3 regions of the Rhizobium lentis genome follow, and region 3 is predicted to be linked to each of the others. Evidence: riboswitches for the same ligand, from Rfam matches in the RefSeq annotation. Region 3 holds a riboswitch; each other region holds the start of a gene.
What was found. Region 3 has a riboswitch for thiamine pyrophosphate ahead of J0663_RS07285 (ABC transporter permease). Riboswitches for the same ligand answer to the same signal wherever they lie in the genome.

Region 1: linked by a shared signal. The riboswitch ahead of thiC (phosphomethylpyrimidine synthase ThiC) and the one ahead of J0663_RS07285 (ABC transporter permease) in region 3 are both predicted to bind thiamine pyrophosphate.
Region 2: linked by a shared signal. The riboswitch ahead of thiM (hydroxyethylthiazole kinase) and the one ahead of J0663_RS07285 (ABC transporter permease) in region 3 are both predicted to bind thiamine pyrophosphate.

What each region holds. Positions count from the first base shown of each region.
Region 1 is NZ_CP071455.1:12,937-18,610, reverse strand. It holds gene J0663_RS22250 (helix-turn-helix transcriptional regulator) at 1-192, shown strand, start outside; gene J0663_RS22245 (proline iminopeptidase-family hydrolase) at 255-1,157, shown strand; gene J0663_RS22240 (acetamidase/formamidase family protein) at 1,173-2,087, opposite strand; TPP riboswitch at 2,364-2,495, shown strand; gene thiC (phosphomethylpyrimidine synthase ThiC) at 2,587-4,419, shown strand; gene thiO (glycine oxidase ThiO) at 4,422-5,408, shown strand; gene thiS (sulfur carrier protein ThiS) at 5,405-5,602, shown strand; gene J0663_RS22220 (thiazole synthase) at 5,604-5,674, shown strand, end outside.
Region 2 is NZ_CP071456.1:201,992-207,665, reverse strand. It holds gene J0663_RS27320 (glycoside hydrolase family 3 N-terminal domain-containing protein) at 1-20, opposite strand, end outside; gene J0663_RS27315 (GNAT family N-acetyltransferase) at 45-524, opposite strand; gene thiD (bifunctional hydroxymethylpyrimidine kinase/phosphomethylpyrimidine kinase) at 740-1,546, opposite strand; gene thiE (thiamine phosphate synthase) at 1,543-2,178, opposite strand; gene thiM (hydroxyethylthiazole kinase) at 2,175-2,978, opposite strand; TPP riboswitch at 3,019-3,115, opposite strand; gene J0663_RS27295 (DUF1349 domain-containing protein) at 3,244-3,828, opposite strand; gene J0663_RS27290 (ABC transporter substrate-binding protein) at 4,050-5,576, shown strand.
Region 3 is NZ_CP071454.1:1,516,897-1,522,570, forward strand. It holds gene J0663_RS07270 (ArsR/SmtB family transcription factor) at 1-206, opposite strand, end outside; gene J0663_RS07275 (SDR family NAD(P)-dependent oxidoreductase) at 310-1,080, opposite strand; gene soxR (redox-sensitive transcriptional activator SoxR) at 1,205-1,675, opposite strand; TPP riboswitch at 2,000-2,113, shown strand; gene J0663_RS07285 (ABC transporter permease) at 2,274-3,080, shown strand; partial or broken gene J0663_RS07290 (ABC transporter ATP-binding protein) at 3,077-3,888, shown strand; gene J0663_RS07295 (ABC transporter substrate-binding protein) at 3,956-4,966, shown strand; gene J0663_RS07300 (acyltransferase family protein) at 5,055-5,674, shown strand, end outside.

The DNA.
Region 1 (5,674 bases), on a different replicon from region 3:
CATTCCGCCGAAGGCTACTCCGCCAAGGAAATCTCGCGGATCATCGGCCGCTCCGTGCCGACCGTGGTCATGCATCTCAACGCCGCCGCCAAGAAACTCGGCGCCCGCAACCGTACGCAGGCCGTCGTGCGCGCGACCCATTACCGACTGCTCGACGAGCGTGGCCGGTCATTGCCACCCTATAACTTGTGATAGCTGCCTTCGCCGCTGACGCCACGTTATGGTTTCCAAACTTCCGAGGAATGGAGACGCCGGTGGCCGAAGTCGCAACAAGTGAAGCCTATCTGCCCTTTCGCGACTACCGCACCTGGTACCGCATCACCGGTTCTCTCCAGAGTGACAAGCTGCCGCTCGTCGTCGCCCATGGAGGGCCGGGCTGCACGCATGACTACGTCGATTCCTTCAAGGATATCGCCGCCCTCGACGGCCGCCCCGTCATCCACTACGACCAGCTCGGCAACGGCAATTCCACCCGCCTTCCTGAGAAGGGCCCGGATTTCTGGACGGTCGGTCTCTTCCTCGAGGAGTTGGACGCACTGCTGGCCCATCTCGGCATCCAGGAACGTTACGCCTTCCTCGGTCAGTCCTGGGGCGGCATGCTCGGCGCCGAACATGCGGTGCGCCGGCCGCAGGGACTGAAGGCTCTTGTCATTGCCAACTCGCCAGCCAACATGCACACCTGGGTTGCGGAAGCCAATCGGCTGCGGCAGGAACTGCCGAAAGAGGTGCAGGACACGCTGCTGAAGCACGAACAGGCGGGAAGCCTCACCGATCCGGACTATGTCGCCGCCTCTCGCGTCTTCTATGATCGCCATGTCTGCCGGGTGACGCCATGGCCAGCGGAAGTGGCGCGCACCTTCGCCATCATGGACGAAGACAACACCGTCTATCGCAACATGAACGGTCCGACTGAATTCCACGTCATCGGCACGATGAAGGATTGGACGATCGAAGACCGGCTCGACCGCATCGACGCACCGACGTTGCTGATCTCGGGCAAATATGACGAGGCAACGCCCCTGGTCGTGAGGCCCTATCTCGATCGCGTCCCCGGCTGCGAGTGGGTGCTCTTCGAAAATTCCAGCCATATGCCGCATGTCGAGGAAAGGCAGCTTTGCATGGCGACCGTTTCCCGCTTCCTGTCGCGGCACGACTGAAGCGTGGACGGTCCGTCATGATCGGCCGGCCAGCCATCTCTTGGCGACCCGGCAAGCCATCGTATAGGCCGGATCGAAGACGTTGCCGACATCGTATCGCACTACCTGGCCGAGCAGATGGCTTGCAGCCGTCCTGTCCAGCCCATAATCCGATGCCAGCCAGTTCAGCATTTCACTGGTGGCATGCTGAAGCGCCTGATCGAGGGGCCGGGCATTGCCGATGGTGAAGATGTCTTCGGCAGTTTCTCCGCGCGGCCAGACGAGGCCAGCTCTCTTTTCGACCGTCAGTCGCACCGTGACCTCGAAACTGGTTTCGATGCCGGTGCCGACAATCTCGCCATCTCCCTGTACGGCATGGCAATCGCCCAAAAAGAAAAGGGCTCCTGGCGCCGATATGGGGAAACAAACCGTGGTTCCCGGTCCGAACAGGCGATAGTCCATGTTGCCGCCATACTCGCCGCTGGTCGCGGTCGATATCGCTTGGCCGAGGCTCGGCGCAACCCCGAAACAGCCGATCATCGGCGCGAGCGGCAGGACGAAATTTTCGAGGCCGGGGACCGGCTCCGCCAGCCGGACGGTCAATGCTTCGCGGTCGATCGCCCAGATCGCCATATCGCGCGGCGGCAGGTCGCGAGCCGTTTCCGGATCGATGACATTGGCCGCAACGATGCTTCGGGTAAAACCGGTGCCCCTGGTCGGGATCATGCTGACGATCTCTACCTTCAGCGCATCGCCGGGCTCGGCGCCCTCGACGAAAATCGGGCCGTTCATCGGGTTCGGACCAGATGCCTGCCTGATGCCGTTCTTGTCATAGCCGATCGCGTCGAGCGTCTCGGTGACCACGGTATCGCCACTCGCAATACGGAGCGCCGCCGGTAGAGAACCGATGACATTATGGAAGACCGTCGGAATGAAACGATGCGTGGTCATGAAAATCTCTTTCGTTCAATTACCGGCTGCGGCTGAAAGCCCCGCAGGAGAATTCGAGACTAGACCAGAGACGTCGGGGTGCCAATCCTGCCGAGCTCCGGGCCGCCATAGGCCTCCGCAACCGAGAGCGGGGATGGCCTTGCTTGGTTATATACATGAAAAACAAAAGAGATTTCTCCAAACCGCCCTTCCGCTGCACTCATATTTAAACCGTGGGACCGGATCCGATAGGAGAGAGGGCTTCTTGACATCAGGGCCGCAGCGGTCTTTGATGCAGGTATTCACCAGGGGTGTCCCGGCAAGGGGCTGAGATTCTGCTGAACAATGCGGCTTTGCCGTTTGTGGCGCAGTGACCCGTTGAACCTGATCCAGTTCATACTGGCGTAGGGACGGTGCGGACGCTGCGGCTGTCGGGCGGATTTCGCTTTGTCGCTTGAGTCTTTCCATCATTCCAACACTGGAACTGGGTCTCCAAACGTCAAACCTTGGAGCCTCACCCATGAATATTGTCGCACCCAAGCTTACTCCGATCGTCACCACCGGCCCGCTTCCGGCCTCGACCAAGGTCGTCAAGCCCGGAGCACTCTATCCGGATCTGCGCGTGCCGATGCGCGAAATCAGCCTTCACCCGACCTCCGGCGAACCACCGGTCACGGTCTATGATTCCTCCGGCCCCTATACCGATCCGGCGCATACAGTCTCGATCGACGCCGGGCTGCCGCGATTGCGCGAGAGCTGGATCAGGACGCGCGGCGACGTCGAAGCCTATGAAGGCCGGATGGTGAAGCCTGAGGACAATGGTTTTGCCGCAGGCGAGCGGCTGACGCCGGAATTTCCCATCCGCAACACGCCGCTAAAGGCAAAAGCGGGCCGCGCCGTCACCCAGCTCGCCTATGCGCGCGCCGGCATCGTCACGCCGGAAATGGAGTTCATCGCGATCCGCGAAAACCTTGGCCGGCAGGCCGCAAAGGAGGCGCTCGCGCGCGACGGCGAGAGCTTTGGCGCTGATATTCCCGATTCCGTGACGCCCGAATTCGTGCGGCGGGAAGTTGCGGCGGGCCGCGCGATCATTCCGGCCAACATCAACCACCCCGAGTCCGAGCCGATGATCATCGGCCGGAATTTCCTGGTGAAGATCAACGCCAATATCGGCAACTCGGCGGTCACCTCGTCGATGGCGGAAGAGGTGGAAAAGATGGTCTGGGCGATCCGCTGGGGCGCCGACACGGTTATGGACCTCTCCACCGGCCGCAACATTCACAATATCCGGGAATGGATCATTCGCAATTCGCCGGTTCCGATCGGAACGGTGCCGCTCTACCAGGCGCTTGAAAAGGTGAACGGTATTGCCGAGGACCTGACATGGGAAGTCTACCGCGATACGCTGATCGAACAGGCTGAGCAGGGGGTCGATTATTTCACCATTCATGCGGGCGTGCGGCTTGCCTATATCCCGCTCACCGTCAATCGTGTCACCGGCATCGTCTCACGCGGTGGCTCGATCATGGCCAAGTGGTGCCTGCATCACCACAAGGAAAGCTTCCTTTACGAGCACTTCGAGGAAATCTGCGAGATCTGCCGCGCTTACGACGTCTCCTTCTCGCTCGGGGACGGTCTTCGCCCCGGCTCGATCGCCGATGCCAATGACGCAGCGCAGTTTGCCGAGCTCGAAACCCTCGGCGAACTGACCAAGATCGCCTGGGCCGGGGATTGCCAGGTGATGATCGAAGGCCCCGGCCACGTGCCGATGCACAAGATCAAAGAGAATATGGACAAGCAGCTCAAGGTCTGCGGCGAAGCTCCCTTCTATACGCTCGGACCGCTGACGACCGACATCGCGCCGGGCTATGACCACATCACCTCCGGCATCGGAGCCGCGATGATCGGCTGGTTCGGCACGGCCATGCTCTGCTACGTCACGCCGAAGGAGCATCTGGGGCTGCCTGACCGCAGCGACGTCAAGACCGGCGTCATCACCTACAAGATCGCCGCTCATGCAGCCGACCTTGCCAAGGGACATCCGGCCGCCCGCATCCGCGACGATGCGCTGTCGCGGGCGCGGTTCGAATTCCGCTGGGAAGACCAGTTCAATCTCTCCCTCGACCCGGAAACGGCCCGCTCCTTCCATGACGAAACCCTGCCGAAGGAGGCGCACAAAGTGGCGCATTTCTGCTCGATGTGCGGCCCGAAATTCTGTTCCATGCGAATTTCCCACGACATTCGAGCCGAAGCCCAGAAAGAGGGACTGGAAGCCATGGCCGCCAGATATCGCGATGGCGGTGATCTCTACATGCCGGTCGTTGACGCGGCGAAAACGCCCGCCGAGGAATGACGATGGACATTCTCGTCAAGGGGGCCGGCGTTGCCGGCCTCACCGTTGCGTGGCAGCTCTATCGGCACGGTTTCCGGGTCAGCGTCGCTGAGCAAGGCGACCGGGTCGGCGCTGGCGCATCCGGCTTTGCCGGCGGCATGCTGGCTCCATGGTGCGAAAGGGAAAGCGCGGAGGAGCCGGTACTGGCGCTCGGTCGTCTTGCCGCCGATTGGTGGGAGGCAGCACTGCCCGGTCACGTCACTCGCCGGGGGACGCTTGTCGTGGCAGCCGGGCGCGATGCCGGCGAACTCGACCGCTTTTCCCGCCGGACAAGCGGATGGGAATGGCTGGACGAGCAGGCGATCGCGGCGCTGGAACCCGATCTTGCGGGCCGCTTCCGCAGGGCATTGTTCTTCCGGCAGGAAGCGCATCTTGACCCGCGACAGGCGCTCTCGGCGCTGGCCGCCGGACTCGAGGAGGCCCGCATGCGTCTCATCTTCGGCGTTGCCGGCGATGCTGACCTTGCCCATTATGATCGCGTGATCGACTGCACCGGGGCAGCGCAGATCGGCCGATTGCCCGGATTGCGCGGCGTTCGCGGAGAGATGCTTTGCGTCGAAACGAACGAGATAACGCTCTCTCGTCCCGTTCGCCTGCTGCATCCACGTCATCCGATCTATATCGTGCCGCGCGAAAGACATCGTTTCTTGATCGGGGCGACGATGATCGAAAGCAATGATACCGGCCCGATTACCGCGCGCTCGCTGATGGAGCTGCTAAATGCCGCCTATGCTCTCAATCCTGCCTTCGGGGAGGCACGGGTTACGGAAACCGGCGCAGGCGTGCGGCCGGCTTATCCCGACAATCTTCCGCGGGTGACGCAGGAAGGCCGCACCTTCCATGTCAATGGCCTCTACCGCCACGGCTTTCTGCTGGCGCCGGCCATGGCAGGCGAGGTGGCGCGGCGTCTCCTTGGAGAACAGAAGCAACCGGAAAGGAGGGCATCATGACCTTCATCATCAATGGCGAGGAACAGGAGGTCGCGGCCACGACGCTCGCAGATCTTCTTCTCGCTCTGGACTACGAAGGCGGATGGCTGGCAACCGCAGTCAACGGTGAGCTGGTGCACCGCGAGGACCGCGCCGATTTCAGGCTCGGCGAACGCGACCGCATCGAAATTCTCTCACCCATGCAAGGAGGCTGAGATGCTGAAACTTTATGATGTCGAAGTCCGCTCCCGACTGCTGCTCGGCACCGCCCGCTATCCGTCTCCAGC
Region 2 (5,674 bases), on a different replicon from region 3:
GCGAGCGGGGTCGAGGACAATTCTGTAACTCCGGTATCAGAGGGTCATTTCGGCGCGCTTCTCAGCATGCCTTGGTAAATGCCCTTGTCGGGGGCAGGGATGGCGATCGCGCCTGCGGTGCTCGCGTAGAAATCGACGGGGCCGGCATCGCCGATGAAGGCATAGGCATGGCCGAGCGCCTTCATGGTCTGGAGGCAGGCGGAAAAGAGGGCGAGGCCGAGGCCCCTGCCGCGTGCTTCCGGATCGACGCCGGTCGGACCGAAGAAGCCGCGGGCCGTTGTGTCGTAGCAGGCAAAACCGAGCAGTTCGCCGCCTTCGACAGCGATCAGGCAGGCAACGGGCTGGCGGGAGAAGGCGACAGAAACTTCACTCGCCCAGTTTTCGCTGAACCGTTCGCGAATCCAGGCGACGACGAGATGCAGTTCCGGAGGGAGAGCCGGACGGATGGAGGCGCCGACGACGTCGGCCCGCTCTTTCAGTTCCGCGAGCCTGTTTGAATATAAGCTCACAAGCAGGTCTGGCATCCCTGTCTATCTCCAAATGTTCCCTTATTGCGGAATATATCCCCTTTTAATGTCATAGACTTCGCCATCTCAGAGGGCTTGTCAACAGGGATTTTCAGATGCGGCGCGGCGCCTGCCGTTCTCGTGCAGCTTCGACTTGGGGTATTGGTCCAATGCAAAACGGCCCGGGAGAACCGGGCCGTTTTTCATTGGCATCTATTCGCCGATGCCAGCGCCTATTGGGACTCTTTCCAAAGCGCGTGGAAATGCTGAACCGGACCGTGGCCGGAGCCGACGCTGAGCTTTCCGGCGCTTGCGACCGCGCCGGCGAGATAGTCCTTGGCGATCGAGACTGCCTCATCGGTCGAGGCGCCCTTGGCAAGTTCGGCCGCCAGCGCGCTGGACAGCGTGCAGCCGGTGCCGTGGGTGTTCTTGGTCGGCACGCGTCGGGCTTCGAACCAGTAGAGGCCGTCGGCGGTGGCAAGCACGTCGGGGCTCTCGTCGCCGTCGAGATGTCCGCCCTTGACCAGCACGGCAGCCGGCCCGAGGGCGCGCAGCCGCTCGGCCTGGGCGGCCATCTCCGCGCGGTTTGTTGCGACTGGAAAACGCAGCAGGGCGGCGGCTTCCGGCAGGTTCGGGGTCAGAAGCGTCGCGAGCGGCAGCAGCCGCCGGGTCAGCACGTCGACCGCCTCGGGCGCGAGCAGGGCGGCGCCGCCCTTGGCGATCATCACCGGATCGAGAACGATGATGCCGCGCCGATCGCCAAGCGCTGCGGCAACAGCCTCGGCGATGCCGGCATTGGCGATCATGCCGATCTTGACGGCATCGACGCGCACATCGGCAAAGACGGCATTGATCTGGTCGGCGACGAATTGCGGCGGCACCAGATGCACGCCGGTCACACCTTGCGTGTTCTGCGCCGTCAGCGCCGTCAGCACCGCCATGCCATAGACGCCGCGGGCGGAAAAGGCCTTGAGGTCGGCCTGGATGCCGGCGCCGCCCGAGGGGTCGGAGCCGGCGATGGAGAGGACGTTGCGGATCATGGACGCACCTTTCGGATTTCTGCGGCGATGCGGCGCGTGGCCGCCTCGGGGTCTGGCGTGCCCGCGATGGCGGAGACGACGGCAAGCCCCCTGGCGCCTGCTGCAAATACCTCGGCCACATGGTCCGCCTTGAGACCGCCGATAGCGACCGACGGCACCGGCGAGGCCTTCACCAGCCTTGCAAGACCGTCAAAGCCGATCGGCTGCTTGTGGTCGGCCTTGGTCGGTGTCGCAAACACCGGTCCGACGCCGGTGTAATCGACGAGATCAGGGTCGACGGCGGCCGCAAGCGGCGCTGTTTCCACCGAGAGGCCGAGGATCATCTCGGGTCCGATCATCCCTCGCGCGGTGCGCGCATCCATGTCCTCCTGGCCTATATGCAGGCCATCGGCGCCGATGGCGATGGCCGCCTCGGCATCGTCGTTGACGATGAGGAGCGCGCCGGTGCCATCGAGCGCCGCTCTCAAGGCGCGGCCCGTCTCGATCATACGGGCTGTGCCGGCCTGTTTGTCACGCAATTGCACCATCGTCGCGCCGCCGGCAACGGCAAGGCGTGCGGTCTCGACCATGCCGATCCCGGCGCAGAGATCAGGGTCGAGAACGAGATAGAGCGAGAGGTCGAACGCCTTCATGCGGCCGATATCCTTGCCCTGGCGTCGAGCGTTTCGGCGTCGAGCGCCGACAGCGCATCGAGGAAACGCCAGGAAAAGGAGCCGGGGCCGGCCGCTCCGAGTGCGGCATCCTCCCCGGCGACCGCGAAGGTCGCAAGCGCGGCGACTGTCGCCCCGAACATATCCTCCGGCACTGTGGCGGCGAAGGCACCGACGAGGCAGGTGAGCGAGCAGCCAAGCGCCGTGACCCGCGGCATCAGGACCGATCCGCCATGGACGCGGACGGCCCTTTGGCCATCGGTAACGAAATCGACCGCACCGGTGACGGCGACGATCGCCTGCTGCCGCTCGGCGAGCCGCCGCGCCGACTCCTCCGCCTCATCGACCGGATCGCGGCTGTCGACGCCTTGGCCGCGGCTTTCTCCGCCAGCAAGTGCGATGATTTCGGAAGCGTTGCCGCGGATGATCGTCGGCTTGAGCGCCAGCAGATCGGCGACCGCATTGCGGCGGAAGGCCGTGGCATAGTGGGCGACCGGATCAAGGACCCAGGGCTTTCCGGCGGATGCCGCGGCCTTCGCCGCCGCCTGCATGCCGTCGAGCCATTGCGTCGACAGCGTGCCGATATTGACGGTCAGCGCGCTTGCGATGCCGGCGAATTCGCCGGCTTCTTCTGCGGCGTGCACCATGGCGGGCGAAGCGCCGGATGCCAGCAGCACGTTGGCCGCGATGTTCATGGCAACATAATTGGTGATGCACTGAACGAGCGGCGGCTTTTCGCGCATCGCCTTCAGCATGGCGCCCGGTGTAGTTCTGTTCTGCATGGTGCCCCTTTCGGGCGGGGCAGGCGCGGGGCCCCTGAGCGCGGTGCCCCGAGCGACTCCCTCCGCCGGCATTATCCGGTTCAGGTTCGAAGGGTTCTTCTCAGCCCGTCTGTCGACGAACGCCCCTGTCTCTCATCCTGTTTCTTTTCGCAGAGATGGGCGCGGCTGTCACTCCGAAAGTGAGTATTCCGGTATTTCGGAGCGGCTGCCCTTGGGCGTGGACATTGCTGGAGGCCTTCCCAGCGCAATCCTGAAGGCATTTTGCCTAACTCAAATCATGCAGCCCCGTCGTAATCGCCGGCCCAACCGAAAACTCCGAAAACCGCACCCTCAACCCACTCCGCTCCGGCGTACAGGCTGTCGGCCCCACCTCATAGCGATCGGCAGCCGGGAAGGGCGCTAACCGCAGTAGCGGCCAATGGCTGCCGTCGCGGGAGGCCTGGATGCGCATTGCGCCGTTTGCCACCGTCACGCGGATGCGGAAATCCTCCAATTCCTTGAAGGGCTGCGACACTGACCAGTCGGATCTGCCGTCGGTGACGACGGTGCTGAGGAAGGGTTCGCCGTCGGTGAATTCGACGCCTGTCTTCACCCAGCGTTTTTCGTCAATGCGCACCATCAGGCCGGCCTGGTCGTAGAGGGTGCGGAATTCGCCCTGGATGCGGATCTGCGCGGTGAAGCTCTCGCCGGTGGGAAAGGCGAGGAAGTGGCCGCTGTCGCGGGTGAAGCCGTAATAGGTTTCGCGCCAAAAATCGGTCTTCTCGCCTGTTGTCATCGTCAGGCCGGTGTCGTCGGCGTGCCAGCTGGCCGGCTCGTTCAGCCATTTTCCCTGGTTGAAGTCGATATTCATTTCATTCTCCCTTTCCTGAAGTCCTGGGCGCTGCCCCTTCATTACGTCTCCATGATGCCCAATCCCGCGCGGGTGGCCGGCCGCGGCCGGTGATCTCGCGCCCTGTCCGGTGTGGTTCGATAACATAATCCGCGGCCTCAGCTTGACACGATAATTCCATCTCCTATTCTGTTACAAAAAGATGAATTGCATAATTGTGGAACTCAGCTGGGAGCCTTATCATGAAAACATTGGTCGCATTCCTTCTCGGCACTGCCCTTGTCGCCCTGCCTTCGACGCTGCTTGCCCAGGAAAAGGGCGGTGTCATCAATGTCGCGACGATCGGCGAGCCGCCGACGCTCGATCCGATGTCGTCGACGGCCGATCTCGTCGGCATCGTCACGCAGCATATTTTCGAAACGCTCTATACTTTCGACAAGAGCTGGAATGTCACGCCGCTGCTGGCCGAGAGCCTGCCTGAGATCAGCGCCGACGGCAAAACCTATACGATCAAGCTCAGGACCGGCATCAAGTTCCACGACAATACAGAGATGACGTCGGAGGATGTCGTCGCCTCGCTTGGCCGATGGATGAAGATCGCCTCGCGCGGCAAGCAGGTGGCGGGCTTCATCGACAAGATCGCGGCGACCGATCCGTCGACGGTTACCATCACCCTGAAGCAGCCCTATGCGCCGCTGACCTCGCTGCTCGCCTTCAACAATTCGGCGGCGATCATCATCCCGTCCGAAAAGCAGGACGAGCCGATGAAGGAATTCATCGGCACCGGCCCCTATATGCTGAAGGAGCGCAAGGCCGACCAGTATATCCAGCTCGTCCGCTTCGACGGGTATGTCTCGCGCAGCGGCGACAGCGATGGTTATGGCGGCGCCCGTCATCAATATCTCGATGAAATCCGCTTCGTGCCGGTGCCGGACCCGAACACCCGCGTCGAGGCCGCCATTTCCGGCCAGTATGATTATGTCGACTCGATCCCGGTCGAATCCTACGACAAACTGAAGGCATCGACCGCCTCGCAGCCGGTCATGCTGAAGCCCTTCGGCTATCCGGTTTTCGTCTTCAACACCAAGGAAGGTGCTGCTGCAAACGTCGAGGTGCGCAAGGCGATCCGCCAGGCGCTCAGCATGGAAGACATGCTGGCGGCGGCTTTCGGCAGCAAGGATTTTTATGCGCTCGACGGCGCCATCTATCCGAAGTCCTTTGCCTGGTCGACGGATGCCGGCGTCGAGGGTGCCTATAATGTCGCCGATCCGGAAGGGGCGGCGGCTGCCGCCAAGAAGGCCGGCTACAACGGCGAGCCGATCCGCATCCTGACCAGCCGTCAGTACGAGTTCCACTACAAGATGGCGCAGGTCGCCGCCGAATATCTGAAGCTTGCCGGCTTCACCGTCGACATGCAGGTCGTGGATTGGGCGACGCTGACGCAGCGCCGCACCGATCCGAAGCTCTGGGACATCTACATCACCCACAGCCCCTTCCTGCCGGAGCCGGCGCTCATCGGCTCGCTGTCGACGAGTTCGCCCGGCTGGTGGGATACGCCGGCCCGCAAGGCCGCCGTCGACGCCTTCACGTCCGAAGTCGATCCGAAGAAGCGCGTGGCGCTCTGGGCCGATGTCCAGAAGGCCGTTTATGCAGACGCGCCCTTCATGAAGATCGGCGATTTCAACGCCGTCTCGGCGAAATCGGTCAAGCTCGAAGGCGTCGATCCGGCTCCCTGGCCGTATTTCTGGAATGCCTCGATCAAGAAGTGATGGAGTGATTCCTGTGGCCGCCTCTCTCTCCCTCATTCCTGTGCTCGTCACAGGAATCCAGCCACGGCGCGTCTGCGCCGTGAATGACCCTTATCCAG
Region 3 (5,674 bases):
AGCTGCTGCGAGACCATCGCCTGCTGAATGCCGAGAATGTTTTCGATTTCTCCGACCGTCCGCTCCTCGGTGGCGAGTATGCAGAGGATCAGAAGCCGGGTCTGGTGTGCCAGCGCCTTCAGCAGATCGCTCGCCTCACGGGCGCTTCCAGCGAGTTTGTGCAGTTCCTGACCGGACATTCCCGGCACGGGTTTGGGCAATGGCATTCGACATCTCGGAAGGGAAGCGAAAAGGCGGATCAGCACAATAGCATATTCGCACACGCGAATTTGCCAAAAGTGATGAAATGTCAAAAAAGGTCTAACTAAATCAGCAGATAAGCTGGCCGCCGTTGATCTCGAGGACCTGGCCGGTAATGTACCCGGAGAGGGAGGGTGCCGCCAGGAACAGATAGGCCGGAGCGCAATCCTCCGCTGTGCCCAGCCGCTGCAAGGGAATGGACTTTCTCGTCTGCTCCAGCTTCTCGCGGGAGGAATAGCGCTCATGGAAATCCGTCTCGATCGTTCCGGGCGAGACGCAATTGACGCGGATGCCATCCGGCGCAAGTTCGCGGGCAAGCGCCTTGGAATAGGTTGAAACGAAGGCTTTCGAGGCAGAATAAATCGAAGAACCGGGACTGCCGCCGGTGAGCGCGGAAATTGAAACGGTGTTGACGATGGCAGCGCCTTGCGCGGCTTTCAATGCCGGCAGCAACGCACGCGTCAGCGCCACCACCGACGTCTGGTTCAAGCGGACGATCGTTTCATAATCTGCGTCAGTCAGTGTCGCAGCCGGAAAACGGCCGAGCATGGTGCCGGCGTTGTTGACCAGCACATGCACCTTGTCGAAAAAGGCGAGCGCATTTTCAGCAAATTGCGCAGCACCGCCGACGGCGGTGAAATCGGCGTGCAACAGCAGCGCCCGCCTTTCCGATTCAGCCGTCAGCAGAAAATCCGGCAGGTCCCGTTCGGGTTTGCGACCGGTATGGACGATCACTTTCGCGCCGCAGTCCAGAAACTGCCGCGCCACTTCGAGGCCGATGCCCCGCCCGGCGCCGGTCACGACGACATTGCGATTTTCGAATAGTCTCGGATGGAACACGAAGCCGTCCTCCTCGCGGACAATGCCGCCTGTTGCGCCATTCGCCCTTAACATATGAGCGCGCCCGCCGAAAGAAAGGCAGGCATCATCTTTCCGCGAGAGGCTAGGGCTCTCCCCTGAAAGCTCATACTTCGTTTTCGGCCTCCAGCAGCCGCGCGCCCGGCCCTTCCTCGCCGAGTCGATCGAAGGGATTGCGCAAAGGGCAGCTTTCGATCGACAGGCAGCCGCAGCCGATGCAGCCGGTCAGGCGGTCTCGCAGCAGGCTGAGCTGCCTGATTCGCGCATCGAGTTCATTCTTCCAGCGCGCCGACAGCGTCTGCCAGTCGGCGACTGTCGGCGTGCGTCCCTGCGGCAGGGAGGCAAATGCCGTCTGGATTTCCGAAAGCGGAATGCCGACACGTTGCGCCACCTTGATGATGCCGAGCCGGCGAAGCACATCGCGTCCGTAGCGCCGCTGGTTGCCGCGCGTGCGGATACTCGAGATCAGCCCCTTGGCCTCATAGAAATGCAGCGCCGATACGGCAAGACCACTGCGTTGCGCCACTTCTCCGACCGTCAGAAGCCTTCCGAGCGGCGTTGCAGAAACCGTATTCATTCCTATTGACCTCAACATTGGTTGAGGTTTTATAACCCCTCCTCCCTCGGCCGTGAAGCCGCGGCGCAGGCAAGAGCGACGGTGAGACCGTCGATCGATACAGGTGAAATGACGACATCGACGCTTGCCGCCATACCGATCACCCCTGCCGAATAGCCGCCTGAGAGGTGAGCGCTCGGGTTCCGTTCCCGGCAGGTACGGAACCTCGGAAAACACCCGGACAGGACCTCCGTCCGGGTGTTTTTTATCTGCGGTCCCATCCGGCCAGACGGACTGCTTTGCAATTTTGCGGTTGCGGCAGGAAGACCCGAATGATAGTTTTCGCTGCAATAACAGGGGAGCTCCGTGTCGCCGGGGCTGAGATGCGAGGTGCAAGTCTCCGGACCCTTCTAAGCTGATCTGGGTAATGCCAGCGGAGCGAGGTCCAAATGTTTTCCGGCGCGCAAGTGTCACTTTACCCCACGTCCGGCAGTTCCGCCTGCATCATTATCGCTACCGTCATGGCAATCGCCCTCAAGCGGGTGCGGCCGCGCATCGAGACCGATGCCGTCGACAAGTTGCCACGAACGGCCCGACGAAAGCCCGAAATCGAACGCCGATGACATCGCCACGACCATCGGATTCGCGTCTTGCGACGCTCCGCCTCGCCATCTATCGCGCGATGCCCGCCTTGCTCGCAGGCTTTGCCTTTCTCGCGGCATGGGAACTTTACGTCGATCTTTCCGGCATAAAACCTTCCATCCTGCCGGCACCTTCGCGCATCCTTATCCAAGGCTGGCTGAACCGAGAGGCACTGATATCAAACACTTGGCCGACGCTCGGTGCCACGCTCGGCGGTTTCGCGCTGTCACTCGCCTTCGCCTTCGTCTCTTCCATCCTGATGGACTTCATGCCCTTCATGCGCCGCGCATTGCTGCCGATCTTCATCGCCAGCCAGACCTTGCCGCTGGTGGCGATCGCACCTCTTGTCGTTCTGTGGTTCGGTTTCGGCCTCTTGCCGAAAATATTGCTGGTGGCGCTCGTCACCTTCTTCCCGCTGCTCGTCGCTCTGCTTCAGGGCTATGAGGCGACCGACCGTGACATTGCCGAGCTCTTGAACTCGATGAAAGCGAGCCGCTGGCGCATTTTCCGCCTGGCGCGGCTTCCCTCCTCGCTGCCCTATTTCTTCGCCGGCCTCAGGATCTCGATCACCTATGCCGTCGTCGGCGCAATTTTCGCCGAATATGCCGGTGCCGCGCGCGGCCTCGGCATCTATATCCTCAACGCCAAGAACAATTTCCGTCCCGATCTGGTGCTTGCCGCCGTTATCGTCAGCGCTCTGTTGACGCTCTGCCTCTTCGCGCTGACGTTGCTGATCCAGCGTTTCGTCATGCCCTGGCAGCCATCCCAGGAACGACGCCGATGACCGGTCAGATGCTTGAGCTGCGCAACATCTCGAAGTCCTTCGACGGCATGAAGGTTTTGGGCGACATTTCGCTCGCTGTCGCAAACGGCGAGTTCGTCTCGATCGTCGGCCCATCCGGTTCCGGAAAATCGACCGTTCTGAGACTGCTGACGCAGGCGCTGCGGCCCGATTCCGGCAACATGTTTTTTAATGGTGCGGCATTGGAAGAGACGCCACATTCCTTTGCCTTCATGCCGCAACGCGATGCGCTGATGCCCTGGCGCCGGATCATCGACAATGCCGCCCTCGGGCTGGAAGTGAAGGGCATGAGCCGGCGGGCCGCCCGCGCCGCTGTTGCGCCGCTCTTCGATCGGTTCGGCCTCGCCGGCTTCGAACATCACTACCCCGCCTCCCTTTCCGGCGGCATGCGCCAGCGTGCTGCGCTGCTGCGCACCGTCATCCAGAAACAGGACATGCTTCTGCTCGACGAGCCCTTCGGCGCGCTCGATGCGCTGACCCGCACGCAGATCCAGGAGTGGCTGCAAGGCATGTGGACCGAACATCGCTGGACGGCGCTGCTGATCACCCACGATGTCCGTGAGGCCGTTTTTCTCTCCGATCGGATCTACGTGCTGTCTGCCCGTCCGGCGCGCGTCATCCGCGAATTCCGCGTTCCCCTGCCCCGCCCGAGAAGCATCGCCGACCTCGGCTCGCCGGCGGCCCAGGCGATAGAGACCGAAATCCTGCAAACCCTGCTTCATCCGCTAGAACAGGATGATTTTAGGCCGTCGGCCTAAAATCTGAATCCTGTTCTGATTTAAAGAGTTAGAGCCTGATGTCGTCCGAAAACCGCTCACAATTTTCGGCATCATCTCTAGAGACCTGAGGAGGTCACCATGCTGCTGCTCACCCGTCGACAGACGATTCTCGCCGCTATCGCAACAAGCCTCGCCGGCCGCGCCGCCTTTGCTCAATCGGCGCCGGCAAAGGTTCGCATCGCGCTCGACTGGACGCCCAACACGAACCATATCGGCATTTACGTCGCCAAGGAGAAGGGCTTTTATGCGGCCGCCGGCCTCGATGTCGAGATTCTACCCTTTACCGACACCAGCGCCGGCACGCTGGTGTCGAACGGAGTTGCCGACTTCGGCATCAGCAGCGAGATCGAGGCCCTAACGCAGCGTGCCGGCGGCGGTGACGTGAAGATGGTCTACGGCGTCGTCCAGACGGAAACCGCACGCCTGATCTTCAAGGGCGGGCGCGACGACATCAAGAGGCCTCGAGATCTCGACGGCAAGACCTATGGCGGCTTCGGTGGCACCTGGGAGAGCGCGTTGGTCTCGGCGATGATCCGCAATGACGGCGGCAAGGGCGACGTCAAGACCGTCACCCTCGGCACCTCCGCTTATGAGGCGCTGGACAATGGCTCGATTGACTTCACACTGGAAATCTACACCTGGGAAGGCATCGCCGCCGAGCTGGAAAACCGGAAGATCGGCCGCTTCCACTATTCCGACTATGGCATTCCGGACGAGCAGACGACGGTGATCGTTTCCAGCGACGCCTATCTCTCGGCAAACCGGGAAAATGCCCGCGCTTTTATCCAGGCGACGCGCCAGGGTTATGCCTATTCCGTCGACCATCCCGACGAAGCCTGCGAACTGCTGATATCGGGAAGCAACGGCGCGCTGATGAACACGCAACTGGTAAAAGCATCTCAGAAGGCGTTGATCGAAGGGCATTTCCTGAAATCCGAGGCTGGCGTGATCGGCACGCTTGACCCGGCAAAGGCCGATGCCATCGGCAGCTTTCTGTTCCAGAACGGCATTTTGGTCGATGCGAATGGCGCCGTGCTTAAGGAGAAGCCGGACTTTTCCACCTATTATACCAACGAACTCCTCGGCTGAATTTGCCCCGGCCTTGCCCGCTGCGGCTTTCCGCGGCAAGGTTTTGAGTCGGAGCGGTTTCAGCCGGATGGGGCAAGGCGGGCAACAAATGCGACCACAGGACAGACTCGCCGGAGCCGACTTTCTGCGCGCGATGGCCTGCCTGCTGGTGCTCGCTCACCATCTCGCGCTCCGGCTCGACATGCGCAGAATTCCCGACGAATTGGCGCCGACCGCAAACATCCTCCGCTTCGGCAATTTCGGCGTCGCAATCTTCTTCGTGCTCAGTGGCTTCCTTCTTGCCCGCCCCTTCTGGCGCGCGCTCGACGCCGGCGACGGCATGCCAAGCCTTGGCAACTACGCCATCCGCAGGGCGGCACGCATCGCTCCAGGCTTCTGGGTCGCCGCGAGCGTCGGCTTCATTCTCAGCCTGACGTTGCTTGCCCTGCCGCTGACGCCGGAGCTTGCGCTGCGCTACCTGTCCGGACTGCTGTTCATGAGCCAGTGGCATTGGCGCACGCTCTTTCCTGTCGAAGCCGACGGGCCGCTCTGGTCCATTCCCTTCGAGGTCACCAGCTACGTGCTCCTGCCGGTATGCTTTCTCCTGCTGTTTCGCTTACCCCCGCTGCGGCAGCGCCCATTCCTTGCCCGCTCCGTCTGGATCTGCGTCATTGCCGTCGTGCTTCTTGCCCATATGGCGATCCTGAACCTCTTTGCGCTCGACGACGT